DNA from 3 places in the Bradyrhizobium sp. USDA 4353 genome. Region 3 is predicted to be linked to each of the others. Evidence: predicted binding sites of a transcription regulator. Region 3 holds the regulator's gene; each other region holds the start of a gene.

The links. The regulator PhoB, encoded in region 3, activates phosphate uptake and scavenging genes when phosphate is short. The targets are predictions, from matches to a motif close to TGTCATNNANCTGTCAT.
Region 1: ugpB (sn-glycerol-3-phosphate ABC transporter substrate-binding protein UgpB) is a predicted target of PhoB. The motif match lies at 5,633-5,649, and genes of this name have one in related genera.
Region 2: phnC (phosphonate ABC transporter ATP-binding protein) is a predicted target of PhoB. The motif match lies at 2,563-2,579, and genes of this name have one in related genera.

Annotation. Positions count from the first base shown of each region.
Region 1 covers NZ_JBSSGB010000001.1:1,533,110-1,542,686, forward strand. Annotated here, with positions in the region: gene ACVILH_RS06820 (hypothetical protein) at 1-572, opposite strand, end outside; gene aroA (3-phosphoshikimate 1-carboxyvinyltransferase) at 582-1,919, opposite strand; gene ACVILH_RS06830 (TIGR02300 family protein) at 2,069-2,476, shown strand; tRNA gene ACVILH_RS06835 (tRNA-Ala) at 2,558-2,633, shown strand; gene ACVILH_RS06840 (GIY-YIG nuclease family protein) at 2,854-3,105, shown strand; gene ACVILH_RS06845 (MarR family winged helix-turn-helix transcriptional regulator) at 3,109-3,567, opposite strand; gene ACVILH_RS06850 (organic hydroperoxide resistance protein) at 3,742-4,167, shown strand; gene ACVILH_RS06855 (CaiB/BaiF CoA transferase family protein) at 4,313-5,515, shown strand; gene ugpB (sn-glycerol-3-phosphate ABC transporter substrate-binding protein UgpB) at 5,704-7,020, shown strand; gene ugpA (sn-glycerol-3-phosphate ABC transporter permease UgpA) at 7,087-7,968, shown strand; gene ugpE (sn-glycerol-3-phosphate ABC transporter permease UgpE) at 7,968-8,816, shown strand; gene ACVILH_RS06875 (sn-glycerol-3-phosphate import ATP-binding protein UgpC) at 8,935-9,577, shown strand, end outside.
Region 2 covers NZ_JBSSGB010000001.1:3,647,249-3,656,825, forward strand. Annotated here, with positions in the region: gene ACVILH_RS16260 (DUF1045 domain-containing protein) at 1-661, opposite strand, end outside; gene ACVILH_RS16265 (alpha-D-ribose 1-methylphosphonate 5-triphosphate diphosphatase) at 666-1,853, opposite strand; gene ACVILH_RS16270 (chloramphenicol acetyltransferase) at 1,850-2,512, opposite strand; gene phnC (phosphonate ABC transporter ATP-binding protein) at 2,697-3,506, shown strand; gene phnD (phosphonate ABC transporter substrate-binding protein) at 3,582-4,514, shown strand; gene phnE (phosphonate ABC transporter, permease protein PhnE) at 4,609-5,493, shown strand; gene phnE (phosphonate ABC transporter, permease protein PhnE) at 5,490-6,338, shown strand; gene ACVILH_RS16295 (ABC transporter substrate-binding protein) at 6,489-7,496, shown strand; gene ACVILH_RS16300 (ABC transporter permease) at 7,547-8,362, shown strand; gene ACVILH_RS16305 (ABC transporter permease) at 8,366-9,151, shown strand; gene ACVILH_RS16310 (ABC transporter ATP-binding protein) at 9,154-9,577, shown strand, end outside.
Region 3 covers NZ_JBSSGB010000001.1:3,358,824-3,368,400, forward strand. Annotated here, with positions in the region: gene ACVILH_RS14745 (LPS-assembly protein LptD) at 1-115, opposite strand, end outside; gene ACVILH_RS14750 (DUF2975 domain-containing protein) at 326-961, shown strand; gene ACVILH_RS14755 (helix-turn-helix domain-containing protein) at 1,004-1,240, shown strand; gene pstS (phosphate ABC transporter substrate-binding protein PstS) at 1,994-3,004, shown strand; gene pstC (phosphate ABC transporter permease subunit PstC) at 3,100-4,098, shown strand; gene pstA (phosphate ABC transporter permease PstA) at 4,103-4,978, shown strand; gene pstB (phosphate ABC transporter ATP-binding protein PstB) at 4,975-5,796, shown strand; gene phoU (phosphate signaling complex protein PhoU) at 5,828-6,544, shown strand; gene phoB (phosphate regulon transcriptional regulator PhoB) at 6,561-7,268, shown strand; gene ACVILH_RS14790 (trypsin-like serine protease) at 7,410-8,726, shown strand; gene ACVILH_RS14795 (HoxN/HupN/NixA family nickel/cobalt transporter) at 8,909-9,577, shown strand, end outside.

The DNA of each region.
Region 1 (9,577 bases), 1.8 Mb from region 3:
TCTGGGTTCATGTGCTTCAGCAGAAAACGCTGCTTTTCGGCCGAGGCCGCACTCGCCGGAAAGTATCTTGCAAGGAGCGCGACCGCTGCATCCGCGTCCGTGATTCCAACGACCTTCATCAGGTTGAGGATGTCGAGCCGCTCGGCCTCGCCGCGCGCGGGGTCGAGGACCCTGACCGCCTTGAGCTTCAACGCCAGCATATACTCGGCCGAGGGCACGGAGACCACCAATCCCGGCGGCGAGCCGTCGCGCGGAAAAGTGCCGAACTCCAGGTGGTCGGCCGCCTGATCCGCCAGCGGACTGAGGTGGAAGGTAACGCCGTCGTTGAACCAATCGTTTGACCAGCCATTCTGCTGGGCAATGCCATGGAGCGTCTCGGCGAGCCAGGGAGGAAGCGGACTCGGCAGCGCCGAGACGTCGACGTCTTCCGTGGCGAAGCGAAAGTTGCTTGCCAGCATCAAGGCTGATCCGCCGTAAACCGCGATCTGCAGTTTGGCCCCGGCCTGGGCCGCCGCCCGTCCGATCGCGTCGAAGGCCGCCAGCAGCGCGTCGCGGTCAAAGGCGGAAGGCATTGCGTTCCCTTATGCGAAATCCGCGCCCGCCTTGCGCATCAGCGGGATGAAGTCGGGGAAGCTGGTGGCGATGAAGGCGGTGTCGTCGACGGTGACCGGCTTGTCGGAGGCGAGGCCCATGACCAGCGCGGACATCGCGATGCGGTGGTCCATGTGGGTAGCGACCACGCCGCCGCCCGGGACGTGGCCGCGGCCCTCGACGATCAGGTCGTCACCGGTGATCTCGACCTTGACGCCGTTGACGCGCAGCATCGCCGCGGTGGCCTCCAGCCGGTCGGATTCCTTGACGCGCAGCTCGTGCAGGCCGCGCATCACGGTCGTGCCCTCTGCGTAAGCGGCGGCGACGGCGAGCACGAGATATTCGTCGATCATCGAGGGCGCGCGCTCGGGCGGCACCTCGACGCCCTTCAGCTTCGAGGCGCGCACCCGCAGGCGGGCCATCGGCTCGCCGGCATCGCCGCGGACATCGTCCTCCTCGATCGAGGCGCCCATCTCGCGCAAGGTGGTGAACAGGCCGGTGCGCAGCGGGTTGGTCATGACGTCGGAGAGCACGAGGTCCGAGCCATCCACGATCAGCGCCGCGACCAGCGGGAAGGCGGCCGAGGACGGGTCGGCCGGCACGATCACCGGCGCGCCTGTCAGCTCCGGCTGCCCGGTCAGCGCGATGCGGCGACCGTGACTGCCTTCCGGCGTGGTGACGATCTCGGCGCCGAAATGCTTGAGCATCAGCTCGGTGTGGTCGCGGCTCGCCTCCTGCTCGATCACCGTCGTGATTCCGGGCGCGGCGAGGCCGGCCAGCAGCACGGCCGACTTGATCTGCGCCGAGGCCACCGGCGTGCGGTATTCGATCGGAATCGGGTTGCTGGCACCCTGAAGGGTTAACGGGAGCTTGCCGCCCTCGGCGCTGGCGGTGACCTTGGCACCCATCAGCGCCAGGGGATCGAGGATCCGCAGCATCGGGCGGCTGCGCAGCGAGGCGTCGCCATCGAACACCGCCGAGATCGGACAGCCCGCGACGGCGCCCATCACCAGCCGGCACCCGGTGCCGGAGTTGCCGAAATCGAGCGTGGTGGCCGGCTGGGCAAAGCCGCCGACGCCGACACCGTTCACGGTCCAGGCGAACTCGCCGGTGCACTCGACCTTGGCGCCGAGCGTCCGCATCGACTTGGCGGTGTTGAGAACGTCCTCGCCCTCGAGCAGGCCGGAAATCCGGGTCTCGCCCACCGACAGCGCGCCCAGGATCAGCGCGCGGTGCGAGATCGACTTGTCGCCGGGAACGCGAATCGTGCCCGAAAGCGGCCCGGAGGCGCGGGATTCGAGTGGAGTGGGGGCGGCTGACGTGCTCACGGCGGGATCCTCGGGTTTTGGAGCCGGCAGGTATCACAGCGCCCGGCGGCCGTCACGGCCGTGATATCCGGTTGAAAGCGCTATTGACAGCGGCGCGGCAACTAGCCAAGTGAGACACCGCTTTTCAGACATTGCCAGGACGCCTGCACGTGGCCAAATCCGAGCTCGGAACCAAACGCATTTGCCCGACCACGGGCAAAAAGTTCTACGACCTCAACAAGAACCCGGTGATTTCGCCCTACACCGGCGAGGTCGTGCCGATCGCTCCGGTGGCGCCCACCCGCGCCATGCGCGGCGAGGCGGCGCGCGCCGCCGCCGCGCAGGACACCGCGCACGAGCCGGCCGAGGCCGAGGAGTTGGTGTCGCTCGAGGAGGCCGATGCCGAGGAGAACTCCGGCAAGGTCAAGGCCGTCGTGCCCGAGTCCGAGGACGACATCGAGATCGACGAGACCCTCGACGACGACGAGGATGACGACTCGACCTTCATCGCCGACGAGGAAGAAGGCGACGAAGATGTCACAGACATCATCGGTGATGTCGGCGGCGACGAAGAATAATCGTCGAAGCCACTTGAGATCAGCCGCGAACTGTGGTTCACGGTGCTCCCCGGCGGTCACCCAGACCGCCGGTTCGGTTCAGGGGCCATAGCTCAGCTGGGAGAGCGCTTGCATGGCATGCAAGAGGTCGGCGGTTCGATCCCGCCTGGCTCCACCACGCTTCGCCCTCCGGGCTACGCGTGGCGCAGCCACGACGGAGCCCGGAGGGCGAAGCGTGGTGCCCGGCGAAGCCCCTCGGCGAAGCCGGGCTGCTCAGCAACGAAATCTCTTGCCTTAAGTTTGGACTTCAGCTTCGCGCGGCTTCAAAGCCGAGCTGACAAATTCTTTTCCCGATCACAAAATGCACGCCTGCGGTCCCTCGCGGCGAGCACCTTCGCATGTGGTACGTCTACATTATCCGCAGCATCAACTTTCCCGACCAGGAATACATCGGCGCGACCGCGGACATCCGCCAGCGCCTAAGGGATCACAACGCAGGGCGCTCGGCCCATACCTCCAAGTTCGCGCCGTGGACGCTCGTCTGGTACTGCGCCTTTCCGGACAAGCTCCGCGCTCTGGCCTTCGAAGCCTATCTGAAGTCGCATTCGGGCCGCGCCTTTTCGAAGAAGCGCCTGCTCGGTCCGGCTTGAGCCTCACTCCACCGCCGCCTCCAGCCGCTCCCGCAGCTTCACCAGCTTGCCGTGCAGGTCCGCCAGCTCCGCGATCGAGCAGCCGGTCGCATCCAGGATCGCGGGCGGCACGATGGCGCGCGCTTTCTCGCGCAACGCAGCGCCCTGCGCGGTCAGGGTGACCAGCACCTGGCGCTCGTCCTCGGCTGATCGCGTCCGCGTCAGCAGATGCAACGCCTCCATCCGCTTCAAGAGCGGCGTCAGCGTGCCGGAATCCAGGAACAGCCGCGCGCCGATCTCCTTCACCGACAGGCGATCGCGCTCCCACAGCACCAGCATGACCAGATATTGCGGATAGGTCAGACCGAGCCGGTCGAGCAGCGGCTTGTAGACGCGGTTGAAGGCGTGGGCGGTCGAGTAGACGGCAAAGCAGAGCTGGCTGCCGAGCTGGAGCGGCACGTCGGCGGTGGTCTTCTTGGGCATCGTCACACCAGGAATGGATCATCGGGTGCATCTTGGGCGTTGCGAAACAGATCCGGCAACGACCCGGACGTACCGATCACGAATTTTCTACCGAACAATTATATTGTGCGCAATCTAATTGCGTGCAATATATGCCTTACTGAATTCCACTCCACCCAACCCAGGAGACACCCCATGTCCGTGAACGTGCTCTACAAGACCAGCGCCAAGGCCACCGGCGGTCGCGACGGCGAGGCGGCCACCCTCGACGGTTCGCTCAGCGTCAAGCTCGCCACCCCGAAGGAGCTCGGCGGTGGCGGTGGCGCCGGCAACAATCCGGAGCAGCTGTTCGCCGCCGGTTATGCCGCCTGCTTCATCGGCGCGATGAAGTTCGTGGCGTCGCAGGGCGGCCCGAAGGTTCCGGCCGATGCGTCGGTGACCTCGACGGTCGGCATCGGCCCGCGCTCGGAAGGCGGCTTCGGCATCACCGCGGAGCTCGCGGTCTCGCTGCCTGGCCTCGCCAAGGCGGACGCCGAGGCGCTGGTCGCCAAGGCCCATGAGGTGTGCCCATACTCCAACGCCACCCGCGGCAATGTCGACGTCAAGCTGACCGTCGTCTGAGCCTGAATTCTGCGACGCGGCAGATTGCCGCGCACAGCCATACAGCCCTCGCTTTTCCGCGAGGGCTGCATTCGCGCGAGCCGGTTTGCGCAGGTGGCGCAGCAATGCTTAATGACCGCGAGTTGCAACCAACCTCGCGATGTCCATGACACTCCCATTTGCTCCCGGCGCCATGGCCGGCCTGCGCGTGATCGATCTCACGCGCGTGCTCGGCGGGCCCTATTGCACGCAGATCCTGGCCGACCACGGCGCCGACGTGATCAAGGTCGAGCCGCCCGCCGGCGACGAGGTGCGCGACTGGGGCCCTCCGTTCCACGACGAGGACGCGGCCTACTTCGTCGGCATCAACCGCAACAAGCGCTCGATCGGCCTCGACCTCGCCTCCGAGGGTGGCCGCGTGGTGCTGCTGAAGATGCTCGAGACCGCCGACGTGCTGATCGAGAACTTCAAGCCGGGCACGCTCGAGAAGTGGGGCATCGGCAGCGACGTGCTGCGCGAGAAATTCCCCAAGCTCGTGCACTGCCGCATCTGCGGCTTCGGCGCCGATGGGCCGCGCGGCGGCAATCCCGGCTATGACGCGATCATCCAGGCGATGACCGGCATGATCGCGGCGACCGGCTCGCCCGAGAGCGGCCCGATGCGGATCGGCGTGCCGCTGGTGGACATCACCACGGGTCTCTATGCCGCGATCGGCATCCTGATGGCGCTGTCGGAACGGCAGCGTTCGGGACAAGGCCAGTTCCTCGAGGTCACGCTGTACGAGACAGGCCTGGCGATCATGCATCCGCACACCGCCAACTACTTCATGCATGGCAAGCCGCCATCATTGACCGGCAACGAGCATCCGAACCTCGTGCCCTACGCGATCTTCCCGACCAAGACCGACGACATCTTCATCGGCGTCGGCAATGACGGCACGTTCCGCAAGCTCGCCAAGGAAATCGGCCGCCCCGAGCTCGGCACCGATCCGCGCTTTGCGCGCAACCGCGACCGTGTCGCCAATCGCGAGGCGCTGCGCGCCGAGCTCGCGGCCGTGTTCAGCGCGTTCGAGGCCGAGCCGCTGTGCGACCGCCTGCTCGCCGCCGGCCTGCCAGCCGGACCGGTGCAGAAGATCGATCAGGCGCTGACCAATCCGCATACGCTCTACCGCGGCGATGTCATCGAGAAGGATTGGTACAAGGGCGTAGCCTCGCCGATCCGGCTCGAACGCACCAAGCCGACCTTGCGCTCCACTCCGCCGAAATACAGCCAGCACGCCGCGGAAGTGCTAAGCGAATTCGGCTACACGCCGAGCGAGATAGAAGCGCTACAGGCGGCGGGAACCGTCTGCACGGAACGGAAACGCTGATCCTGCCTACGCGCGACCGCCGCATCGCACCACGATGCGGCGGTCGAGAGATGCAATTGACCGCTTCTCGCGGCCGCACGGCGCGCCGCTTTCCTACGTCTGGTCATACGTCTATACATTCACAAAACTGTCATGCGGCGCTGTTAACGGCCGCCACGACCGATGACGTTCATGGGAGGATCTTTTTGATGTCATTTCGACAAATCGCTGCTGCGACTGCCGTTGCGGCCACCTTTGGTTTTGCTGCTTCGCCCGCACTCGCAGTGACTGAAATCCAGTGGTGGCACGCCATGACCGGCGGCAACAACGACATCGTCAACAAGCTCGCCGAGGAGTTCAACGCGTCGCAGAGCGACTACAAGGTCGTCCCGACCTTCAAGGGCGCCTATCCCGACACGATGAATGCCGGCATTGCCGCGTTCCGCGCCGGCACTGCGCCGCACATCCTGCAGGTCTTCGAGGTCGGCACCGCCACGATGATGAGCGCCAAGGGCGCGATCAAGCCGGTCTATGAGCTGATGAAGGACGCCGGCGAGCCGTTCGATCCCAAGGCCTATCTGCCGGCGATCACCGGCTACTACTCGACGTCGAAGGGCGACATGCTGTCGTTCCCGTTCAACTCGTCCTCGATGGTGATGTGGATCAACAAGGACGAGCTGAAGAAGGCCGGCGTCGCCGAGATCCCGAAGACCTGGCCGGAGGTGTTCGACGCCGCCAAGAAGCTGAAGGCGGCCGGGCATGACACCTGCGGCTTCTCCAACGCCTGGGCGTCCTGGGCCAATATCGAGCAGTTCTCCGCCTGGCACAACGTGCCGATCGGCACCAAGGCGAACGGCCTCGACGGCTTCGATACGGTGCTCGAGTTCAACAGCCCGCTGCACGTCAAGCACCTTCAGAACCTCGTCGAGCTGCAGAAGGACAAGACCTACGACTATTCGGGTCGCGGCTCGGCCTCCGAGAGCCGCTTCGGCTCCGGCGAGTGCGCGATCTTCCTGACCTCGTCGGGCTACTACGCCACCGCCAAGAACACCGCGAAGTTCGACTTCACCTCCGCGCCGATGCCGTACTACCCGGAGGCCCAGGGTGCGCCGCAGAACTCGATCATCGGCGGCGCCTCGCTGTGGGTGATGGGCGGCAAGACGGCCGACGAGTACAAGGGCGTCGCCAAGTTCTTCACCTTCCTGTCGGACACCAACCGCCAGGCCAAGCTGCATCAGGAATCCGGCTACCTGCCGATCACCAAGGCGGCCTATGAGAAGACCAAAGCGGACGGCTTCTACGAGAAGAACCCGACCTTGCAGACGCCGCTGAAGGAGCTCACCAACAAGGAGCCGACCGAGAACTCGCGCGGCCTCCGCTTCGGCAACATGGTGCAGATGCGCGACGTCTGGTCGGAGGAGATCGAGGCGGCGCTGGCCGGAAAGAAGACGCCTAAGGAAGCGCTCGACTCCGCCGTTGCCCGCGGCAATGCGATGTTGCGCACCTTCGAGAAAACGGCCAAGTAAGTCCGTGACAGAGGCTTCCCCGTACCAAGGGGAAGCCTCGCCTTTATCCCTCTCGCAGCGCGCTCCATGGAAAAGTCGGTCGTCTTCAACGGCAAGCTGTTGCCTTACCTGCTGCTGGCACCGCAGCTCGCGATCACGCTGATCTTCTTCTACTGGCCAGCCAGCCAGGCGATCTGGCAATCCTTCCTGCGCGAGGACGCCTTCGGCCTCAATTCCGAATTCGTCGGGCTCGAGAACTACCAGGCGCTGTTCGCTCAGCCGGAATATTACACCGCCATCGGCACGACGATCGTGTTCTCCTCGCTGGTGACAGTGCTGTCGCTCGGCGTCGCGCTGCTGTTCGCGACGCAAGCCGACAAGAACCTCAAGGGCGCCTCCGTCTACAAGACGCTGATGATCTGGCCCTATGCGGTGGCGCCCGCGATCGCCGGCGTGCTCTGGTTCTTCATCTTCCACCCCACACTCGGCACCCTGGCGCGGCCGCTGCGCATCATGGGCTTCGACTGGAATCCGATGCTCAACGGCACCCATGCGATGGTGCTGCTGGTGATGGCCGCGGTGTGGAAGCAGGTCGCCTACAACTTCCTGTTCTTCCTGGCCGGCCTGCAGGCGATCCCGAAGAGCGTGATCGAGGCCGGCGCGATCGATGGCGCGGGTCCGCTGCGGCGATTCTGGACCATCATCTTCCCGCTGCTGTCGCCGACCACCTTCTTCCTGCTCGTGGTCAACATCGTCTACGTGTTCTTCGAGACCTTCGGCATCATCGACGCGGTCACCGGCGGCGGTCCGGCCGGCTCGACCACGACGATGGTCTACAAGGTGTTCGCCGACGGCCGGCTCGGCGGCGATCTCGGCGGCTCGGCCGCGCAATCGGTCGTGCTGATGGTGATCGTGATCGCGCTGACCGCGATCCAGTTCCGCTATGTCGAGCGCAAGGTGCAGTACTGATGGTCGAGCATCGTCCGCTCCGGGATCTCGTCGCCTACCTCGTGCTCTCGCTGGGCATCGTGATCTTCGCCTTCCCGGTGTATGTCGCCTTCATCGCCTCAACCTATGACGCGGCGACCGTCGTCAGCGGCAACCTGCCGCTGGCGCCTGGTGGCCGCATGCTGGAGAATTATTATCGCGCGGTGTTCGTCGGCGGCTCGCGCTTCATGAACCAGCCGGTCGGCGTGCTGCTGGCCAACTCCTTCATCACCGCCATCGGCATCGCCGTGGGCAAGATCCTGATCTCGATCCTGTCGGCGTTCGCGATCGTCTATTTCCGTTTTCCGTTTCGCAAGACCGCGTTCTGGATCATCTTCATCACCCTGATGCTGCCGGTGGAGGTCCGCATCTATCCGACCTACAAGGTCGTCGCCGATTTGCGCATGCTCGACACCTATGCCGGCCTGATCCTGCCGCTGATCGCCTCTGCCACCGGCACGCTGCTGTTCCGCCAGTTTTTCATGACCATTCCCGACGAGCTGCTGGAGGCCTCGCGCATCGACGGCGCAGGTCCACTGCGTTTCTTCTGGGACACGCTGCTGCCGCTGTCGATGACGACGGTGGCGGCGCTGTTCGTCATCCAGTTCATCTATGGCTGGAACCAGTATCTCTGGCCGCTGCTGATCACCACCAAGGACTCGATGCAGACCATCGTGATCGGCATCAAGAAGATGCTCACCACCACCGACGAGCTCGCAGAATGGCAGCTCGCGATGGCGACCGCCGTACTGGCCATGCTGCCGCCGGTCGCGGTCGTCGTCTTCATGCAGCGCTTGTTCGTGAAGGGCCTCGTGGAGACGGAAAAGTGAGAGGGGCGAGCAGCGAATGGCGAATAGCGAATAGGGTTGCGCTGCCGCCTGAACCTCATCTCTCTCCGCCCCTCTTCGCTACTCCCTATTCGCCATTCACGCATCACCGGTAACCACAATGGCCAACGTCACGCTCCGCAACGTCCGCAAGGTCTATCCCGGCGGCTTCGAGGCCATCAAAGGCATCGACTTCGAGGTCGGCGACGGCCAGTTCTGCGTGCTGGTGGGCCCGTCCGGCTGCGGCAAATCCACGCTGCTGCGGATGGTCGCCGGGCTGGAGACGGTGTCGTCAGGCGAGATCGATATCGGCGGCCGCGTCGTCAATGCGATCGAGCCGGCCGAGCGCGACATCGCGATGGTGTTCCAGAACTACGCGCTCTACCCGCACATGACCGTGTACAACAACATGGCCTATGGCTTGCGCAATCGCGGCATGGCGGAAGCCGAGATCAAGACCCGGGTCGAGGAGGCCGCACGCATCCTCGAGCTCGGCACCATGCTGCAGCGGAAGCCGCGCCAGCTCTCCGGCGGCCAGCGCCAGCGCGTGGCGATGGGCCGCGCCATCGTGCGCCAGCCGAAAGTGTTCCTGTTCGACGAGCCGCTGTCCAATCTCGACGCCAAGCTGCGCATCGCGATGCGGGTGGAGATTCGCAAGCTGCAGCGCCGGCTCAACACGACGGCGATCTACGTCACCCATGACCAGCTTGAGGCGATGACCTTGGCCGACATCCTGGTGGTGATGAACGGCGGCAAGGTCGAGC
Region 2 (9,577 bases), 290 kb from region 3:
GGCTCGTCGAGCTGGCTTGGCGGAATAGTGCGATCCGATCGATGGCGAGGCCGCGGAGATCCAGCTCGGCGAAGCGATCGCGCAGCATCGCAAGCACAGGCGCGCGCCGCTCGTCGGACAGCCGGCAGGTCAGCGTCATGTGGAAGCGGAAATCGTCCATGACGTAGGGATAGCCCCAGCGGTCGAGTTGCTCGCGCTGGCGCGGCGTCAGCATCTCCGGCTTGCGCCGGGCACGGTCCTCCGCGCTCATCGGCGCGCGAAAGGGCTCGAACGTCTCGACGCAGGCGGCGGCGAGGTGTTGCAGCTCCGCCGACGCTTCGCCGGGGATCACCGCGATGAAGCCGCTGATGGCATCGACGACGGGACGGATGACGGGAACGGCGCGGGGAGTTGCCGCGAAAGCAGCACAGGCGGCGGACAGCTCAGCTTCGGTGCGCGCATCGTGCAGCGGAAACGGCGCTTTGAGCGTGCCATGGAAGCCGTATTTCCGCGCGTCGGCGGTGAGCTCCGCCCAATCGGGCACAGCTTCGCGCACTTCGCTTGGGAACTGCCGTTCGTTGCCGGTCCAGGCGTCGTAGCCGAGAAGATCGGCGCCAAACGCGGCAAGCGCCGTGTCCCGCGCGGGCGTGTAGTAGATGGCGTAGCGCGGAAAGTTGGCCATGCCCTCACTCCGCCGCTGCTTCGCGCTGCGACGCGCGTGCGCTGAGGCGACCGGCGTCGGTGAGATGGACGAGGCGGCCGGCGGCGATCACGGCGACGACTCTCGGGCGCATAGGCAAGCTGTCATCGACGAGGATGATGTCGGCGCGCTGCCCGGGCGCGAGCGCGCCGCGGTCGGACAGGCCCGCCGCTTGCGCGGGGCCGGCCGAGATCAGGCTCCAGGCGCGGGCCAGCGGCAAAATGCCGTCGGCGACGAGACGATAGGCCGCGAGCAGGGGGGCTGGATAGTAATAGTCGGACGCGAGCACCGAGCACAGGCCCTTGGCGATCATGTCGCTGGCCTTGGTCCAGCCGGTATGGCTGCCGCCGCGCACGACATTGGGAGCGCCGAAGACGATCGCGTCGCCGCCTGCCGCGGCCTCCCGCGCGGTCTCCTCATTGACAGGAAACTCGGCGATTCCGACGCCCTGTCCGCGAAACGCCCGGCGCATCTCCGGGCTCTCATCGTCATGCGACAACATGCGGACGCCGGCCTTGCGCGCGGCCTCGGCGAGCCGAGCGATCGACGCCGGCACGGCATCGGCGCGGGTCACAATGCGCGCGACCAGGCGATCGAACTCGTCGCCGGTGAGGCCGGTGCGATCGACCATCCGCTGCCGCTTGTGCGGCTTGTCGAGGCTCGCGACCGTCGCGTCCATGTGGTCGTTGAACGCGAACAGGTCGATGCGTCGGGCGGCGAGTAGCTGGCCGATCTCGTCCTCGTCATCGAGATTGTAGGTCTCATGGCGGAGATGGAAGCGTGTGTCGGCCGCGAGCCGGGGCCGCAGATTTTCGATCGCCTCCAGCAGTTGGCGCGCATTGCCGGCGCTGCGCAGGCCCGGCTCCCACGACCATGTCGTCGCATGGAACACGGTGGTGATGCCGTTGCTGACGGCCTGCCGATCGCTATCGACCAGCGCGACGTCGATCGGGAAATCGACGCCGGCCCGCGGCATCATCTGCCGCTCGAACGCATCGCCATGGATGTCGACGATGCCCGGCAGCACCGTGAGGCCGGCGGCATCGAGATCAAGAGCGCCAGCACGTGTCGGGGCATCGAGCCGGTCGATCACGCCTTCGGACAAGGTCAGGGAGGTGTCAACGAGCTCGGAGCCGATCAGGCAGCGGCCGCAGGAGATGGAAATGTCGGTCATCGCGCGGCACTCTGCCGCAGCTGGCGTCCGCCGTCGAGAGCCGCCTCGTATTTGTCCAGGAAGGCGCCGATCTCGAGCTGCCGGAAATCCGGCAGCGCCGCGCGCAGCGTGTCGTGATCCCAGTCCCACCACGCGAGGTTGACGAGTCGTTGCTCGACCTCGACCGGAAAGCGTCGCTTGATGATCCGGGCGGGATTGCCGGCGACGATGGTGTAGGCGGGCACGTCCTTGGTGACAATAGCGCCTGCGGCGACCACGGCGCCGGTGGCGATGTTCCGTCCCGGCAGCACGATCGCGCCATGGCCGATCCACACGTCATGACCGATGGCGACGTGATGCTGCCTGCGCCAGGCAAAGAACTCCGCATCGTCGGCCTCGCCGGGGAAATAGGCGCTGGCGCGATAGGTGAAGTGGGCCTGGGTGGCGCGATGCATCGGGTGATTGCCCGGATTGATGCGGGTCATCGCCGCGATCGAGCAGAACTTGCCGATCGTCGTGTAGGTGATCTGAGCGTCGTTGACGACATAGGAATAGTCGCCCATCGTCACCTCGTGAAGGATGGTGCGGGCGCCGACCTCGCAATACGCGCCGAGCTGCGTCTCGTGGAGCTTGGCGCTGGGATCGACGGTGGGATCGATGGAAAGCGATTTGCCGGCCATGTCTTGCTCTATTCCCCTGGAGATCAAACAGAACCTGTAGGTCGCTCATCATGACAGTTGCATGACGCGTCAATGACGCAACGGCTGCCGATGTGGATGACGGAGTGAGCGTAAAAAGGCTGTCACATAACTGTTGAAACCAGACGCTAGCGGTAGGGGCAAAGCGAGGCGTCTGGAGAAGTCCATGCTGGTGGTCAATGGTCTGACGTGCCGTTTCGGCGCGAAAGCCGCGGTCGACAATGCGTCCTTCTCGGTGGCGCCCGGTAGCTTCGTCGGCGTGATAGGACGCTCGGGCGCCGGAAAGTCGACCCTGCTGCGCTCGATCAACCGGCTGAGTCCGATCAGCTCCGGACAAGTTCTGTTCAAGGATCTCGACATCACGGCGCTGCGCGGCCGCGAGCTGCGCCAGTGGCGCGCCCGCTCGGCGATGATCTTCCAACAGTTCAATCTGGTCGGCCGGCTCGATGTTCTCACCAACGTTCTGATGGGCCGCCTCGCCCAGGTCCCGTCCTGGCGCTCGCTGGCGCAACTGTGGCCGGCGGAAGATGTCGCGATGGCGTTGTCCGCGCTCGAGCAGTTCGACATGGCCTCGCTGGCCGCGCAGCGCGCCGATCAGCTCTCCGGCGGCCAGCAGCAGCGCGTCGCGATCGCCCGCGCGCTGGTGCAGAACCCCGAGATCATCCTAGCCGACGAGCCGATCGCCTCGCTCGATCCGCGCAACACCAAGATCGTCATGGATGCGCTGCTGCGCATCAACAAGCATTTTGGGATTACCGTGGTCTGCAATCTGCATTCGCTCGACCTCGCGCGGAGCTATTGCGATCGCCTGATCGGCATGGCGCAGGGGCGCGTCGTGTTCGACGACGTTCCGGCGGGGCTCACCGCGCAGATCGCGCGCGAGCTGTACGATCTGGAGGCAGACGAGGTGATGGATGGCGTCCGTCCCGTGCCTCCCGCAACCGTTCCGGCCTTCGGCGAAGCTGCCGTGGCCTGAGGCGTGAGTAACGCACGTTTCGGCCGTCGCTCGCTGCGGCGGCCTGACAGTATGAGCCCAAAAAGAGGATTTGCCATGATCAATCGTCGCATCATTCTGGCCGGCATTGCCGCGCTTGGCTTCGCCGGCTCGGCGTCCGCCGAGGATTGGAAGGCGAAATATCCGGAGCTGACCTTTGCGGTGATCCCGGCCGAGAATGCCTCCGGCGTGACCGAGCGCTGGACGCCGTTCGTCAACTATCTGTCCAAGGAGCTCGGCACCAAGGTGACGCTCCGCATCGCCAATGACTACGCGGCGGTGATCGAGGGGCAGCGCGCCGGCAACATCCACATCGCGAGCTACGGCTCGGCCTCCTTTGCCCGCGCGCGTCTGACCGGCGTCAAGATCGACGCCTTCGCCAACGACATCAACGCCGACGGCAGCACCGGCTATTACTCCGTGTTCTTCGTCAAGGCCAACAGCCCCTACAAGAAGGTCGAGGATCTCAAGGGCAAGAATCTCGGCCTCGTCGATCCGAACTCGACCTCCGGCAACAACGTGCCGCGTTTCGAGCTCAACAAGATGGGCGTGACCGACGCCGAGGCCTATTTCGGCAAGGTCGTTTTCGCCGGCAGCCACGAGAATGCGATCCTCGCGCTGGCCCAGGGCACCGTCGACGTCGCGGCCAACCAGTGGACCAGCGACAACGACTCGACCTTGGCGCAGATGCTCACCAAGGGCATGCTGAAGAACGCCGACGGCTCGCCGATGAAGAAGGACGACTTCCGCATCATCCACAAGTCGGCCCCGATCATCAACGGCCCCTATGCCTACAACTCCGATCTGCCCGCCGACCTGAAGGAGGCCATCGCCAAGGCGTTCTTCGAGGCGCCGACCAAGGACAAGGCGGCGTTCGACCGTCTCTCCGACGGCCAGAAGAAGGGCTTCCATCCGGCCACCACCAAGGACTGGGACGGCACGATCGACCTGATCAAGTTCGTCGACAGCCTGCGCAAGAAGGCGTCCTGATCGACGTCTCATCCAAGCGTGAGCCGGGTCGGGCATGACCCGGCTCCCGCCTTGACTGACGCCATATATTTCCAGAGAGAGCAGCACTCATCCGATGGCGGTCGCCGTTTCGATCCTGCCGAGCCAGCAGCTTGAGGCTTTGAACGACGCATATCGCCGGGCCGTCTCCCGCCGACGCCTGCGTCTTGCGGTCTCTGCGTTGGCGTTCCTGGCTGTTCTGCTCCTTGCGGCCATCGGCGCCGAGGTCAATCTGGCGACGCTGTTCACCTATTTCGGCAATTTCGTCAGCTATTTCGATCGCATCTTCACGCTAGATGACGGCCACCGCGTCTGGACCAATATCCCCGAGTGGTTCTGGGGCTTCAGGAAGTGGATCAAGCTGCTCGGTGAGACGCTGCTGATCAGCTATGTCGGCACGCTCGCGGGCATGCTGGTCGCGTTCTGTCTCAACTTCCTTGCCGCAGAGAACACCTCGCCGGCACCCTGGGTCCGGTTTACGGTCCGCCGGCTGCTCGAATTCGCGCGCACGGTTCCCGGCATCGTGTTCGCGCTGATCTTCGTCATCGCGTTCGGTCTCGGCCCTGTCGCCGGCGTGCTCGCGATCGCCGTGCATTCCAGCGGCGCGCTCGGCAAGCTGTTCTCCGAGGTGGTCGAGAATGCCGATATGAAGCCGGTCGAGGGTGTCAGAGCCACCGGCGCGAGCTGGCTGTCCTGCATGCGCTTCGCGGTGCTGCCGCAGGTCATCGCCGGCTTCTCCAGCTACACGCTGCTGCGCTTCGAGATCAATGTGCGCGAGGCCTCCGTGATGGGCTTCGTCGGCGCCGGCGGCATCGGCCAGGAGCTCGTGGTGGCGATCCGCAAGTTCTATTATTCGGATGTCAGCGCCATCCTCGTGATGATCGTGATCACGGTGTTCCTGATCGATATCGGCACCGGCTGGCTGCGCGGGCGGCTGTTCGGCGCGGAGGCGCGGACATGAGCCTCCAGGACACGCCGGACCAGGCGCAGCTGCGCGAGCGCTATCCCCACATCTTCAATCGGCCGATGTCGGCGCGGCTCGCGACCCCCGTGGTGCTGCTCCTGGCGCTCGCGGTGTTCATCTTCGGCCTCGTCGATTTGGATTTCTCACCGTCGCGCATCCTCGCGGGGCTCAGCCAACTCGGCTGGATTGCGCGCCTGATGCTGCCGCCCGATCCCGGCTCGTCGCTGCCGATCTATCTCAAGGCGCTCGGCGAGACGCTCTCGATCGCGGTGCTCGGCACCACGCTGGCCGCGTGTCTTGCGTTTCCGGTCAGCCTGCTGGCGGCGCGCAACGTCATTCCCTCGGCGATCTTCCGCTTTCCGGTGCGCAGGCTGTTCGACACCATCCGCGGCGTCGATACGCTGATCTGGGCGCTGGTTTGGATCAATGTCGTCGGCCTCGGGCCGTTCGCCGGCGTCCTCGCGATCGCGGTCTCGGATTTCGGTGCGCTCGGCAAGCTGTTCTCGGAGGCGATGGAGAGCGCCGACCGCAGGCAGGTCGAGGGCGTGCGGGCATCCGGCGGCGACGCGCTGCATGAGATCCGCTTCGGCCTGCTGCCGCAGGTGCTTCCTGTCATCGCGGGCCAGGTGCTCTATTTCATCGAGTCCAACACCCGCTCGGCCACGATCATCGGCATTGTCGGCGCCGGCGGCATCGGGCTGCAATTGGCCGAGCAGATCCGCGTGCTCGAATGGCAGAAGGTGTCGTTCCTGATCTTGATGATCCTGGTGGCCGTGGCCGCCATCGACTGGATCTCGAACAGGCTGCGCTTCGCCATCATCGGACGTCGCGCGGTGGCATGAGCGGCATCTGAAGGTTGCGATCGTTCGCAGACAAACGATCAGGCTGCGCAGAGGCCTGTGTGCACTGCACGCGGTGTCGCAAATCTTTCATCTGCCGGCCTTAAGGGGGCTCCGGAACTGGCCGCGATGCCAGACATAGGAGTCTCAATCATGAAGGTCATCCGCCTCGTTCTTGCGCTGCTCGCGCTGTTCGTTCTGGCGCCGTCGCAGCCAGCCAAAGCCGCTGACGTCATCTGCTACAATTGTCCGCCGGAATGGGCCGACTGGGCCTCGATGCTCAAGGCGATCAAGACCGATCTTGGCTACGACATTCCGCACGACAACAAGAACTCCGGCCAGGCGCTGGCCCAGATCCTCGCCGAGAAGGCCAATCCGGTCGGCGACATCGGCTATTTCGGCGTGACCTTCGGCATGAAGGCGAAGGCGCAGGACGCGCTGGAAGCCTATAAGCCGGTCAACTGGGATCAGGTCCCGGCCGGGCTGAAGGATGCGGACGGCTATTGGACCACGATCCATTCCGGGACGCTCGGCCTGTTCGTCAACAAGGATGCGCTCGGCGGCAAGCCCGTTCCGGCCTGCTGGAAGGACCTGCTCAAGCCCGACTACAAGGGCATGGTGGGCTATCTCGATCCGAGCTCGGCGGCGGTCGGCTATGTCGGCGCCGTCGCCGTCAATCTTGCGCTCGGCGGCTCGCCGACGAACTTCGATCCGGGCCTGAGCTTCTTCAAGGACCTGCGCAAGAACGATCCGATCGTGCCGAAGCAGACGTCCTATGCCCGCGTCGTCTCGGGCGAGATCCCGATCCTGTTCGACTACGACTTCAACGCCTATCGCGCGAAGTACACCGAGAAGGGCAATTTCGAGTTCGTCATTCCCTGCGAGGGCTCGGTGGTGTTCCCTTACGTCGTCGGTCTGGTGAAGAACGCGCCCGACAAGGACAAGGCGAAGAAGGTCATGGACTATCTCCTGTCCGACAAGGGCCAGGCGATCTGGACCAACGCCTACTTGCGTCCGGCCCGCCCGATCGAGCTGCCGGAGTCCGTCAAGAGCAAGTTCCTGCCTGACAGCGACTATGCCCGCGCCAAGAGCGTGAACTGGGGCGACATGGAAACCGCGCAGAAGGGCTTCGTCGACCGCTATTTGTCCGAAGTCCGCTAAGGGAGACCCGTGCCCCGCCGGCCGAGATCCGGCGGGGCACGCTTGAGATCATGTCGCACAAATCCTTCGTCTGGATGTGTCTGTTGCCATTGGCGGCCGTGACGGCCGCCTTCTTCGTTCTGCCGATGGCGCATCTGCTCGTCACCGGCGCGGAAGGGCCGCGCGGACTGGCGGAATATTTCGCCATCATCGCCGAGCCGCGCTATCGTGCCACGCTTCTGAACACGGTGGTGCTGGCCGCCACGACCACGATCGCGACGCTGATCGTGGCAACGATCGCCGGCCTGTTCCTGCAGCGTCATCGCTTCCCCGGCCGCGCCGTCCTGGTCGCGATCCTGACGTTTCCGCTCGCGTTTCCGGGCGTCGTGATCGGCTTCATGATCATTCTGCTCGCTGGCCGCCAGGGCCTGATCGGTGATGTGTCCTCGCGTCTCCTGGGCGACAAGATCGTGTTCGCCTATTCGATCTACGGCCTGTTCCTCGGCTATCTCTACTTCTCGATTCCCCGGGTCATTCTCACCATCATGGCGGCCGCGCAGAAGCTCGACCCGAGCCTGGAGGAGGCGGCCCGCTCGCTCGGCGCGAGCCCATGGGCCGTGCTGCGCGAAGTCGTGCTGCCGGCGCTCGCGCCCGCGCTGGTCGCCTCGGGCGCCATCGCATTCGCAACCGCGATGGGCGCGTTCGGCACCGCGTTCACGCTCGCGACCAATATCGACGTGCTGCCGATGCTGATCTACACGGAGTTCACACTTGCCGGAAACCTCGCCACCTCGGCGGCGCTGTCTGTCGGGCTCGGCGTGATGACCTGGCTGATCCTGGCGCTGGCGCGCACCTTCACCGGCAACTCCGTGGCAGCAGCGGGCTAGCACGTGCGCAACCGGATTCTCTTCACGCTTCAGTTTCTGTTCACGCTGCTCGTCGCTGCGTTTCTCGCCGTGCCTGCCGGGCTCTCGATCGCCGCAGGCGTCACGGTGAACTACTTCCGCGGCCTCCAGTCCGGCGTGACCTTGCAATGGGTCGCCCAGGTCTGGGAGCTCTATTCCGGAACGATCCTGGCCTCGATCATGATCGCGCTGGGCACGCTCGCCGTCACGCTCGTGGTCGGCGTTCCCGCGGCCTACGCGTTGTATGTGCGCGGTGGCCGTCTCGCGCGCTTGGTCGAGGAGATCATTACGCTGCCGCTGGCCATTCCCGGGCTCGCCATCGCGCTCGCGCTGCTGCTCACCTATGGCGGCTTCGGCAGCTTCCGGCGCTCCTGGCTGTTCATCCTCGCAGGGCATGTGATCTTCACGATGCCCTTCATGGTCCGCTCGGTGATGGCGGTGTTCGCGACCATCGATGTCAAATCGCTCGACGAAGGCGCTGCGTCCGTCGGAGCGTCACCATGGCGCCGCTTCGTCGATGTCATCGTGCCCAATGCGGCTCCTGGAATCCTGGCCGGCAGCCTGATGGTGGTGACGCTGTCGCTCGGCGAGTTCAACCTGACCTGGATGCTGCACACGCCGCTGACCAAGACATTGCCCGTCGGCCTCGCCGACAGCTACGCATCGATGCGGCTCGAGGTCGCCTCGGCCTACACGCTGATCTTCTTCGTCATGATCATCCCGCTGCTGGTGGCCATGCAATGGATCGGTGAGAGAGGACAATCACGGTGAACATGATGACCCGGCACGGCGCCGCGCTGAAGGTGGAGAATTGCGGCAAGACGTTTGCCGATGGGACCTGCGCACTGGCGCGCGCCACGCTCGACATCGGCCAGAGCGAGACATTGGTGCTGCTCGGCCCGTCCGGCTGCGGCAAGACCACGCTGCTGCGGATTGTCGCGGGCCTCGAGACGCCCGATAGCGGCGGCCGCGTGCTGTTCGACGGCAAGGATCTGACGCGGCAGCCGATCGAGAGGCGTAATGTCGGCATGGTGTTCCAGTCCTACGCGCTGTTCCCGAACATGAGCGTCGCCGACAATATCGGCTACGGGCTGAAGCTTCGCGGCATGTCGAAGACGGAGCGCGCGGCGCGAGTGGAGGAGCTTGTCGCGCTGACCAATCTCGGCGGGCTGGAAGGCCGGCGCATCGATCAGCTCT
Region 3 (9,577 bases):
TGAAGTTTTGCGCGGCGGCGGGATGCGGCGCCAGGGCACCCCAGGACGTGGCGACGCCCAGAGCAAGGGCGGCGCGGACGATCGCGCGCCTCACGCGGAGCGCACCAGCTGCCATCTGGAAGCCAGCAAACGAGTTGACTTCAATTTGGCCGGCCCTCCCGATCGCTCGCTTCGACATGGATTCACGCAAACTCGGGATGAACAGCAGATGAGCGCAGCAGGCCGAATCGTCGTTGGCTTTTCCGGCGTGCGAGTGCAATCTGCGGCTGGCTGATTGACGCGATAGAATTATCGTTTTACGATAAAAATGTAAAGCGGATCAAAGATGGTTGAGATCGTTCGCCTGAAACATGTGGCCGCCAGCCCACGCCGTGCGGTGCCGACCGATGCCGCCTTCGACGACAATCCTGCCGCGCAGAGAGTGCTGCGCAGCAGGATCAGATGGCTGTGCCGCTCCATTCAGTTGGCTGCGGTGGCCTGGAGCTTATGGGTGCCCGTTTCCTTCCTCTGGCGTTGGCTGCCGGTCGATCCGGCCGGCCTCGTCGGTCCGCTCGGCTACGCGCTCAAGACCGATATGACCGGTCTGTCGGCGACCCAGGTGGAATGGTTCCTGGCTCTGACGTTGGTGGTCTGGATTCCCGATCTTGCCGTGGGCTACTGCATCTGGCGTCTTTTCGGGACCTACTTGCAGGGACGGATTTTTACGATCGATGCAGCGCTCTGGATGCGACGCGTCGGCTTCAGCGGCTTGGCGGCTGTCGCAGCCGACATGACCATTCGCAAGCTCGGCCTGCTGGTGTTGACCAGTCACGTCCAGCTGCCGCTATCCACCTTGCTCACCTTCCAGACCGTCCTGCCGGCAGACTTGCTGCGCATGCTGTTCTCACTGTTCGTCATTGCGCTCGCGCTGATCTTCAAAGCCGCGGCCGAGCTCGCCGACGATCACGCCAAGATCATCTGACAAGATCATCTGACAATATCACTCAAGAAGATCGTTTGCCCCATGCCGATCATCGTCAATCTCGATGTCATGCTCGCCAAGCGCAAGATGCGCTCGAAGGAGCTCGCCGAGCGCATCGGCATCACCGAGCAGAACGTCTCGCTGCTCAAATCCGGCAAGGTGCGCGGCGTCCGCTTCGATACGCTGGAGAAGATCTGCGAGGTGCTGCGCTGCCAGCCGGGCGACATCCTGGAATACAGGCCCGACGGCGCCGAGGAGCCGCAGCGGCTCGCCGGGTGACGTCACGCTGACATCGCCGTGGTCGAAAGCGTGCGCAAGCTGTCATCCCGTCACTGCGATGGAAGGCGCCGACCAAGACCTCCGCCGTCGTCCCGGCCTTGAGCCGGGACCCATAACCCCAGGGAGCTGTTTGGGGTACGCGTGGAGACGGATCTCATCTGGCCACATCAGACGGTGGCGATGGGTCCCGGCTCGAGGCCGGGACGACACTGAATGTGACGCGCGGGCAGAGGCAAACGAAGCGCCAGCTGATGGCAACGACGGTGACCAGCACCCGCCCCAAACTCCGCTGTCGTCCCGGCCTCGAGCCGGCACCCATCACCCCAGGAGTTGTTTGAGGCACGCAGGTGGATGGATCTCTCCCAGCCGCATCGGCCGGTGGCTGGGTCCCGGCTCGAGGGCCGGACGACACTGAATGTGGGGGGCGGGCGGGGGCCACGGCAAATGCATCCGGAGAGCGGCCCGATCGAGCTTTGCTGCAGGGCCACAAGGCCCGACAGCCGATCTCTCGTCACGTCGCTACAGGCGTGAGCGCTGCTCGTTCAGCAGCTGGGTGCAGTCACCCCAGGATACCACCCCATCCACCGTAGAACCTCGGATGAAAATCGAAAATTCACGATTCATCAATGGCTTGTGACTGTCATCCAGCTGTCATCGAACCTTTATAAAAGCCACATCGTGGCCCCCTAAAGCGGCCCGGGAAGCGCAATCGGGTGCAAACGGCGCTTCGCTTCCCAAGCATGGAGACCAGCTATGAATTTCGTCAAAGCTATCGTCGCTGCCGGCTTGGTCGCCGCATCGACGTCGGCATTTGCTGCCGACATCACCGGCGCGGGCGCGACGTTCCCGTTCCCGATCTATTCCAAGTGGGCTGACGCCTACAAGAAGGAGACCGGCAACGGTCTGAACTACCAGTCGATCGGTTCCGGCGGCGGCATCAAGCAGATCCAGGCCAAGACCGTGACCTTCGGCGCCACCGACGCGCCGCTCAAGGCCGAGCAGCTCGAGAAGGACGGCCTGGTGCAGTGGCCGATGGTGATGGGCGGCATCGTGCCGGTCGTCAACCTCGAGGGCGTGAAGCCGGGCGAGATGGTGCTGGACGGCGAGACGCTCGCCAACATCTATCTCGGCAAGATCACCAAGTGGGACGACGCCGCGATTAAGAAGCTGAACCCCAGCGTCAAGCTGCCGGCCGAGGCGATCGCCGTGGTCCGCCGCTCCGACGGTTCGGGCACGACCTTCAACTTCACCTACTACCTCTCCGAAGTCAGCCCCGACTGGAAGAGCAAGGTCGGCACCAACACCGCCGTCGAGTGGCCGGTCGGCGTCGGCGCCAAGGGCAACGAGGGCGTGTCGGGCAACATCAGCCAGACCAAGAACTCGATCGGCTATGTCGAGTACGCCTATGCCAAGCAGAACAAGCTGACCTACACCGCGATGGTCAACAAGGCCGGCAAGACCGTGCAGCCGACCGTCGAGGCCTTCCAGGCCGCCGCCGGCAATGCCGACTGGGCCAAGGCTCCCGGCTACTACGTGATCCTGGCCAACCAGGCCGGCGAGAAGTCCTGGCCGATGACGGCTGCGACCTTCATCCTGATGCACAAGGAGCCGACCGACAAGGCGGCCTCTGCCGAAGCCATCAAGTTCTTCAAGTGGTCGTTCGAGAAGGGCGACAAGATGGCCGAGGAGCTCGACTACATCCCGATGCCCGACAGCGTCGTGAAGCTGATCGAGAAGACCTGGTCGTCGGACATCAAGAGCTGATCGTCGACTAACGACATTCCCCTCTCCCGGTCGCCGGGGGAGGGGCGCTACTGGGGCTCAGCGTGTCAAAAAAACAGGGGGCAGAATTGGCAGAGATGGCGGTTCAGACCGAAGTCAGCGATATCGCGGCTGCTGCCGGGCCCTATGACCGGGCACGCGCGCTCAGCGCCTTCAAGCTCGGCGATGTGACGTTCTACTGGATCACCCGCCTGTCGGCGATCTCGGTGCTGCTGATCCTGGGCGGCATCATCATCTCGCTCGTCATCGGCGCCTGGCCGGCGATGAAGACCTACGGCTTCGACTTCCTGCTGACCAAGCGCTGGGCGCCTTCCGCCGATCCGCCGGTGCTCGGCGCGCTCGGGCCGATCTACGGCACGCTGGTCACGTCCTTCATCGCCATGCTGATCGCCATTCCGGTCGGTCTCGGCGTTGCGATCTTCCTGACCGAGCTGTGCCCGCAATGGCTGCGCCGCCCGATCGGCATCGCCATCGAGCTGCTCGCCGGCATTCCCTCGATCATCTACGGCATGTGGGGCTTCTTCGTGCTGGGCCCGTTCCTGGCCTATACGTTCCAGCCGTTCATGATCAGCCTCTGCGCCAACATCCCGGTGCTGCAGGACATCTTCGCCGGCCCGCCGTCCTATCTCAGCCTGTTCAACGCCTCGCTGATCCTGGCGATCATGGTGCTGCCCTTCATCACGGCGATCTCGGTCGACGTGTTCAAGACGGTGCCGCCGGTGCTGAAGGAAGCCGCCTATGGCGTCGGCTGCACCACCTGGGAGGTCGTCCGCAGCGTCGTGATCCCCTACACCCGCGTCGGCGTCATCGGCGGCGTCATGCTGGCGCTCGGCCGCGCGCTCGGCGAGACCATGGCGGTGACCTTCATCATCGGCAACTCGTTCCGGATCTCGTCCTCGATCTTCGCGCCGGGCACGACCATCTCGGCCGCGATCGCTTCCGAATTCCAGGAGAGCGACGGCCTGCACCAGTCGAGCCTGATCCTGCTCGGCCTCCTGCTGTTCGTTCTGACCTTCTTCGTGCTCGCCGCAGCCCGCTTGATGCTGATGCGGCTCGAGACCAAGGCGGGGAAATAAGCTCATGACTGCTGTCGACGTTCAGCCCACGCCCGTCAACCCGATCTACGCGCGCCGGCGCCGCACGGACATCATGGTCCGCGCGCTGTGCTTTGCCGCCGCCGCCTTTGGCGTCACCTGGCTGGCGCTGATCCTGTTCACGCTATTCTACAACGGCCTTGCGGGCTTCAGCCTGCAGGTCTTCACCGCCGACACCCCGCCGCCGGGCTCCAGCGACGGTGGCCTGCGCAACGCCATCGTCGGGTCGGTCATCATGACCATCATCGGCGTCGGCATTGGCGCGCCGCTCGGCCTGTTCGCCGGCACTTATCTCGCCGAATACGGTCGCAACGACCGGCTGACCTCGGTGATCCGCTTCATCAACGACATCCTTTTGTCGGCACCCTCGATCATCATCGGCTTGTTCATCTATGGCGCTGTTGTCGTGCCGATGGGCGGCTTCTCGGCCTTCGCCGGCGCGCTAGCTCTGGCGGTGATCGTGATCCCCGTCGTGCTGCGCACGACCGAGGACATGCTGCTGCTCGTGCCCAATCCGCTGCGTGAAGCGGCCTCCGCGCTTGGCCTGCCGCGCTCGCTGGTGATCCGCCGCATCGCCTACCGCGCCGCGCGTTCCGGCCTCATCACCGGCGTGCTGCTGGCGACCGCCCGCGTCGCGGGCGAGACCGCGCCGCTGCTGTTCACTGCGCTGTCGAACCAGTTCTGGAGCCTGAGCCTCTCCAAGACGATGGCGAACCTGCCGGTGACCATCAATAACTTCGTACAGAGCCCCTATGCCTACTGGAAACAGCTGGCCTGGAGCGGCGCCCTTCTGATCACATTGACCGTGCTGGCCCTGAACATCGGCGCGCGCATCCTCGGCGCCGAGAGGAGCTCGAAATGACCGACATGTCCGTATCCGTGAGCAGCCCGACGGCCGCCATTCCTCCGAAGTCGCTGCCGGAGGCGCCGGCCAAGGTGACCGCCCGCAACCTGAACTTCTACTATGGCGATCACCACGCGCTGAAGAACATCAATCTGTCGCTCGGCACCAACCGCGTCACGGCCTTCATCGGCCCGTCCGGTTGCGGCAAGTCCACGCTGCTGCGCATCTTCAACCGGATGTACGATCTCTATCCGGGCCAGCGCGCGGTCGGCCAGCTGATGCTGGACAACACCAACATCCTCGACCCCAAGCTCGATCTCAATCTGCTGCGCGCCCGAGTCGGCATGGTGTTCCAGAAGCCGACGCCGTTCCCGATGACCATCTACGAGAACATCGCCTTCGGCATCCGGCTCTATGAGAAGATCTCGAAGTCCGAGATGGACGACCGCGTCGAGAAGGCGCTGCGCGGCGGCGCGCTGTGGAACGAGGTCAAGGACAAGCTCAACGCCTCCGGCCTGTCGCTCTCGGGCGGCCAGCAGCAGCGCCTGTGCATCGCCCGCACGGTGGCGGTGCGCCCCGAGGTGATCCTGTTCGACGAGCCGTGCTCGGCGCTCGATCCGATCTCGACCGCCAAGGTCGAGGAGCTGATCCAGGAGCTCGCGGAGAGCTACACGATCGCGATCGTGACGCATAACATGCAGCAGGCGGCGCGCGTCTCCGACAAGACCGCCTTCATGTATCTCGGCGAGTTGATCGAGTTCGACGACACCAGCAAGATCTTCACCTCGCCGAGCGATCGGCGGACTCAGGATTACATCACCGGCCGGTTCGGCTGACGCCGACAGCATTGCCTTTCAGGAGATCATCATGGCCAGTGAACATACCGCCAAGGCGTTCGACAGCGATCTGCAGGATCTGACCCGCCTGGTGTCCGAGATGGGCGGGCTCGCCGAGCGGCTGATCGTCGACTCCGTCGATGCGCTGGTGCGGCGCGACGTGGCGCTGGGCCAGAAGGTGGTCGCCGGCGACGCCGAGGTCGACAAGCTGCAACGCATCATCGAGGAGCGTGCGGTGCTGACGATCGCCCGCCGCCAGCCGATGGCCGTCGATTTGCGCGAGATCGTCGGCGCCATGCGCGTCGCCACAGATCTGGAGCGCATCGGCGACCTCGCCAAGAACATCGGCAAGCGCGTCGCGGCGCTCGAGAGCGACTTCCATCCGCTCAAGCTGATCCGCGGCCTGGAGCACATGACCGACCTCGTTCAGTCGCAGGTCAAGACCGTGCTCGACGCCTATGCGGCGCATGACCTGCCGGCGGCGATGACGGTGTGGAAGGGCGACGAGGAGGTCGATGCCATCTGCACCTCGCTGTTCCGCGAGCTCCTGACCTACATGATGGAAGACCCGCGCAACATCTCGTTCTGCATCCATTTGATGTTCTGCGCCAAGAACATCGAGCGGATCGGCGACCATGCCACCAACATCGCCGAGACCGTGTTCTATATGATCGAGGGCCAGCAGATCATGGACAAGCGCCCGAAGGGCGACATGACCAGCTTCGCGACCACGATCCCCGGCAACTAAGAAAGACGATTGAGACATGGGCGCGCGAATTCTGGTGGTTGAGGACGAGGAGGCGCTGACGACGCTCCTTCGCTACAACCTCGAAGCCGAAGGCTACGAAGTCGAGACCGTGGCGCGCGGCGACGAGGCCGACACGCGGCTCAAGGAGCGCGTGCCGGATCTCGTCGTGCTCGACTGGATGCTGCCGGGACTGTCCGGCATCGAGCTGTGCCGGCGCCTGCGGGCACGGACCGAGACCCGGCAGCTGCCGATCATCATGCTGACGGCGCGCGGCGAGGAGAGCGAGCGCGTGCGCGGCCTCGCGACCGGCGCCGACGACTACATCGTCAAGCCGTTCTCGGTGCCGGAGCTCTTGGCGCGCGTGAAGGGCCTGCTGCGGCGCGCGAGCCCGGAGCGGCTGGCGACCGTGTTGTCCTATGGCGACATCGAGCTCGACCGCGAGAAGCGCCGCGTGGCGCGCTCGGGCCGGCCGATCGATCTTGGCCCGACCGAGTACCGGCTGCTCGAATTCTTCCTGGAGCATCCCGGCCGCGTCTTCAGCCGCGAGCAGCTGCTCGACAGCGTCTGGGGCCGCGACATCTATATCGACGAGCGCACCGTCGACGTGCATATCGGCCGCCTGCGCAAGCTGCTCAATCCCGGCCGCGAGCAGGATCCGATCCGCACCGTGCGCGGCGCGGGCTATGCGCTCGATGATCGCTTCGCCAAGTCGGAGCAGGCCTGAGGGATAAACGGGCTTGCGGGTGGAGCGGGGGTGATACCCGAGCGGCTCGGATTAAGGACAAAGCGGTCCGCTTTCCGCCACGCCGCCGCCGTCTTGATCGTGCCTGCTGAGCAGCCGATGTTTCGGTCTCAGCGGACGCCCTTGATCAAGACCCTTCTCATAAGTCTCGCCGTGCTGCTCGGCAGCCTCGCGGGCGCCACGGCCGCCGAGCTCGAGGACGCCGTGACTGCGGCGTCGAACGGACAGGCGGCAGCGGCGTTGCGCCGGTTGCAGCCGCTCGCCAGCAAGGGTGATGCGCGGGCGCAATTCGATCTCGGCTTCATGCAGGCCTTCGGCGTGGGCGTCGCACGCAACCAGGCCGAGGCGCTGGTCTGGTACCGCAAGGCTGCGGATCAGGGGCTCGCCATCGCCCAGCACTATCTCGGCATCGCCTATTTCAACGGCGAGGGCGCGGCCCGTGACCACGGCGAAGCCGCGCGCTGGTTCAACCGCGCTGCCGCGCAGGGCTTTGCCCAGTCGCAATACATGCTCGGCCTGATGATGCTCGATGGCCAGGTCATGTCCCAGGACGTCGTGCAGGGCTATGCTTGGCTGGTGATGGCCGGCCGCAACGGCGTCAGGTCGGCTGGCCGCGAGATCCAGCGTATCAAGCTCAGCGACGCACAGCGGCGTCAAGCCGAGCAGATTATCGCGGCGTGGCGGGCGAAGCCGGAATCGGCCGATGCCGGCATTGCCAATCCGCGCGCCGAGCAGCTTCTCGGGCTCGACCGGCATTTCGGCGACGTCGTCGATCCCACCTCCTGGCCGGCATCGTCGATCGGTGTCGTGACTCAGGCGCAATTCAGCTCGGGAGGCTCGTGCACGGGCACTCTGGTGGCGCCGCGCGTGGTGCTGACGGCGGCGCATTGCGTCTTCAACGGCCTCGCCCAGGTCAGCCCCGGCAACGTCCATTTCCTGGCAGGCCTGAACAAGGGAACCCCTGCCGCATCGTCGGTCGCCGACAAGCTGATCGTGGCGCCCGACTTCATCCCGACCCAGCACGACCAATGGTCGACCGACCGCTCGCCGGCCGATTGGGCGCTGATCATCCTGAAGGATGCGCTGCCCTCGAAGCCGGTGCCGGTGAAGTCGGTCAGCCGCGACGAGCTCGCGGCCGCGACCAAGGCCGGCACGATCTCGGAGATCGGCTATGGCCAGGAGCGGCGCTATTCGCCGACCGGGCAAAGGAATTGCAGCGCCGGCATGACCCGGGACGGCCGTCTGCTGACCGTGCATTGCCTCGCCAATTTCGGCTATTCGGGCTCGCCGATCCTGGCCGAGATCAACGGCGAGCCGGCCGTGGTCGGCATCTTCTCGGCGTTCCACGAGGAGACCCGCCTGATGTTCGCCGCGCCCGCCAGCCAGTTCGAGGCTGCGGTGCGGCGCGAGATCGCGGCGCACAGCGCCTCGGCGCGGTGAAGCGCAGGCAGGAAGAGAGTTGGTCGTCGGCTGGTCAATGTTTGAGCTTGACCGGATAGCCGGTTGCCAAGCGAGGAGATCAATCCGGGTTCGACCAGGCCGCGAGGATTGATTCGAGCGGGATTTGCGCGCGGGAGCGCGAGGCTTGCCTTTTGGCGCGGGTCTTGCTCTCCTGTCCGAGTATGACGATTTTGCCAATTGATCATCCTCGGCCCGCCGCCGCGCTCGCGGCCCGGCTCCGCACGGACCGCGCGCGCAGCGTGGCGCTCGTGGCCGGCCTCGTGCTCGCCAACGCGCTCGCCTGGGCCTGGGCGTTCGCGCTCTATGCCGACCGGCCCGCCATCGTCGGCACCGCGCTGCTGGCCTGGCTGCTCGGCCTCCGCCACGCCGTCGATGCGGACCATATCGCGGCGATCGACAACGTGGTCCGCAAGCTGGTGCAGGACGGCGACAGGCCGCGCGCCGCGGGCCTCTACTTCGCGCTCGGCCACTCCAGCGTCGTCGTCATCGCCACCATCGTGGTGAGCCTCGTCGCCGGCGCCGATCTGCTGAGCGAGGACAGCACCATCCGCGCGATCGGCGGCACGATCGGCACGTCAGTCTCCGCCGGCTTCCTGCTATTGATTGCCGTCGCCAATCTGATCCTGTTCGTGAGCCTCTGGCGCAGCCCGTCTCATCCGCATGCCGATCACGAAGCGGCCAGCAATGTTGGGCGCGGCTTGCTGATCCGGCTGTTGCGACCGGTGCTCCGCGTCGTCTCGCGCGCCTGGCACATGTATCCGCTCGGCTTCCTGTTCGGCCTCGGCTTCGACACCGCCAGCGAAATCGGCCTGCTGAGCCTGTCCGCCACC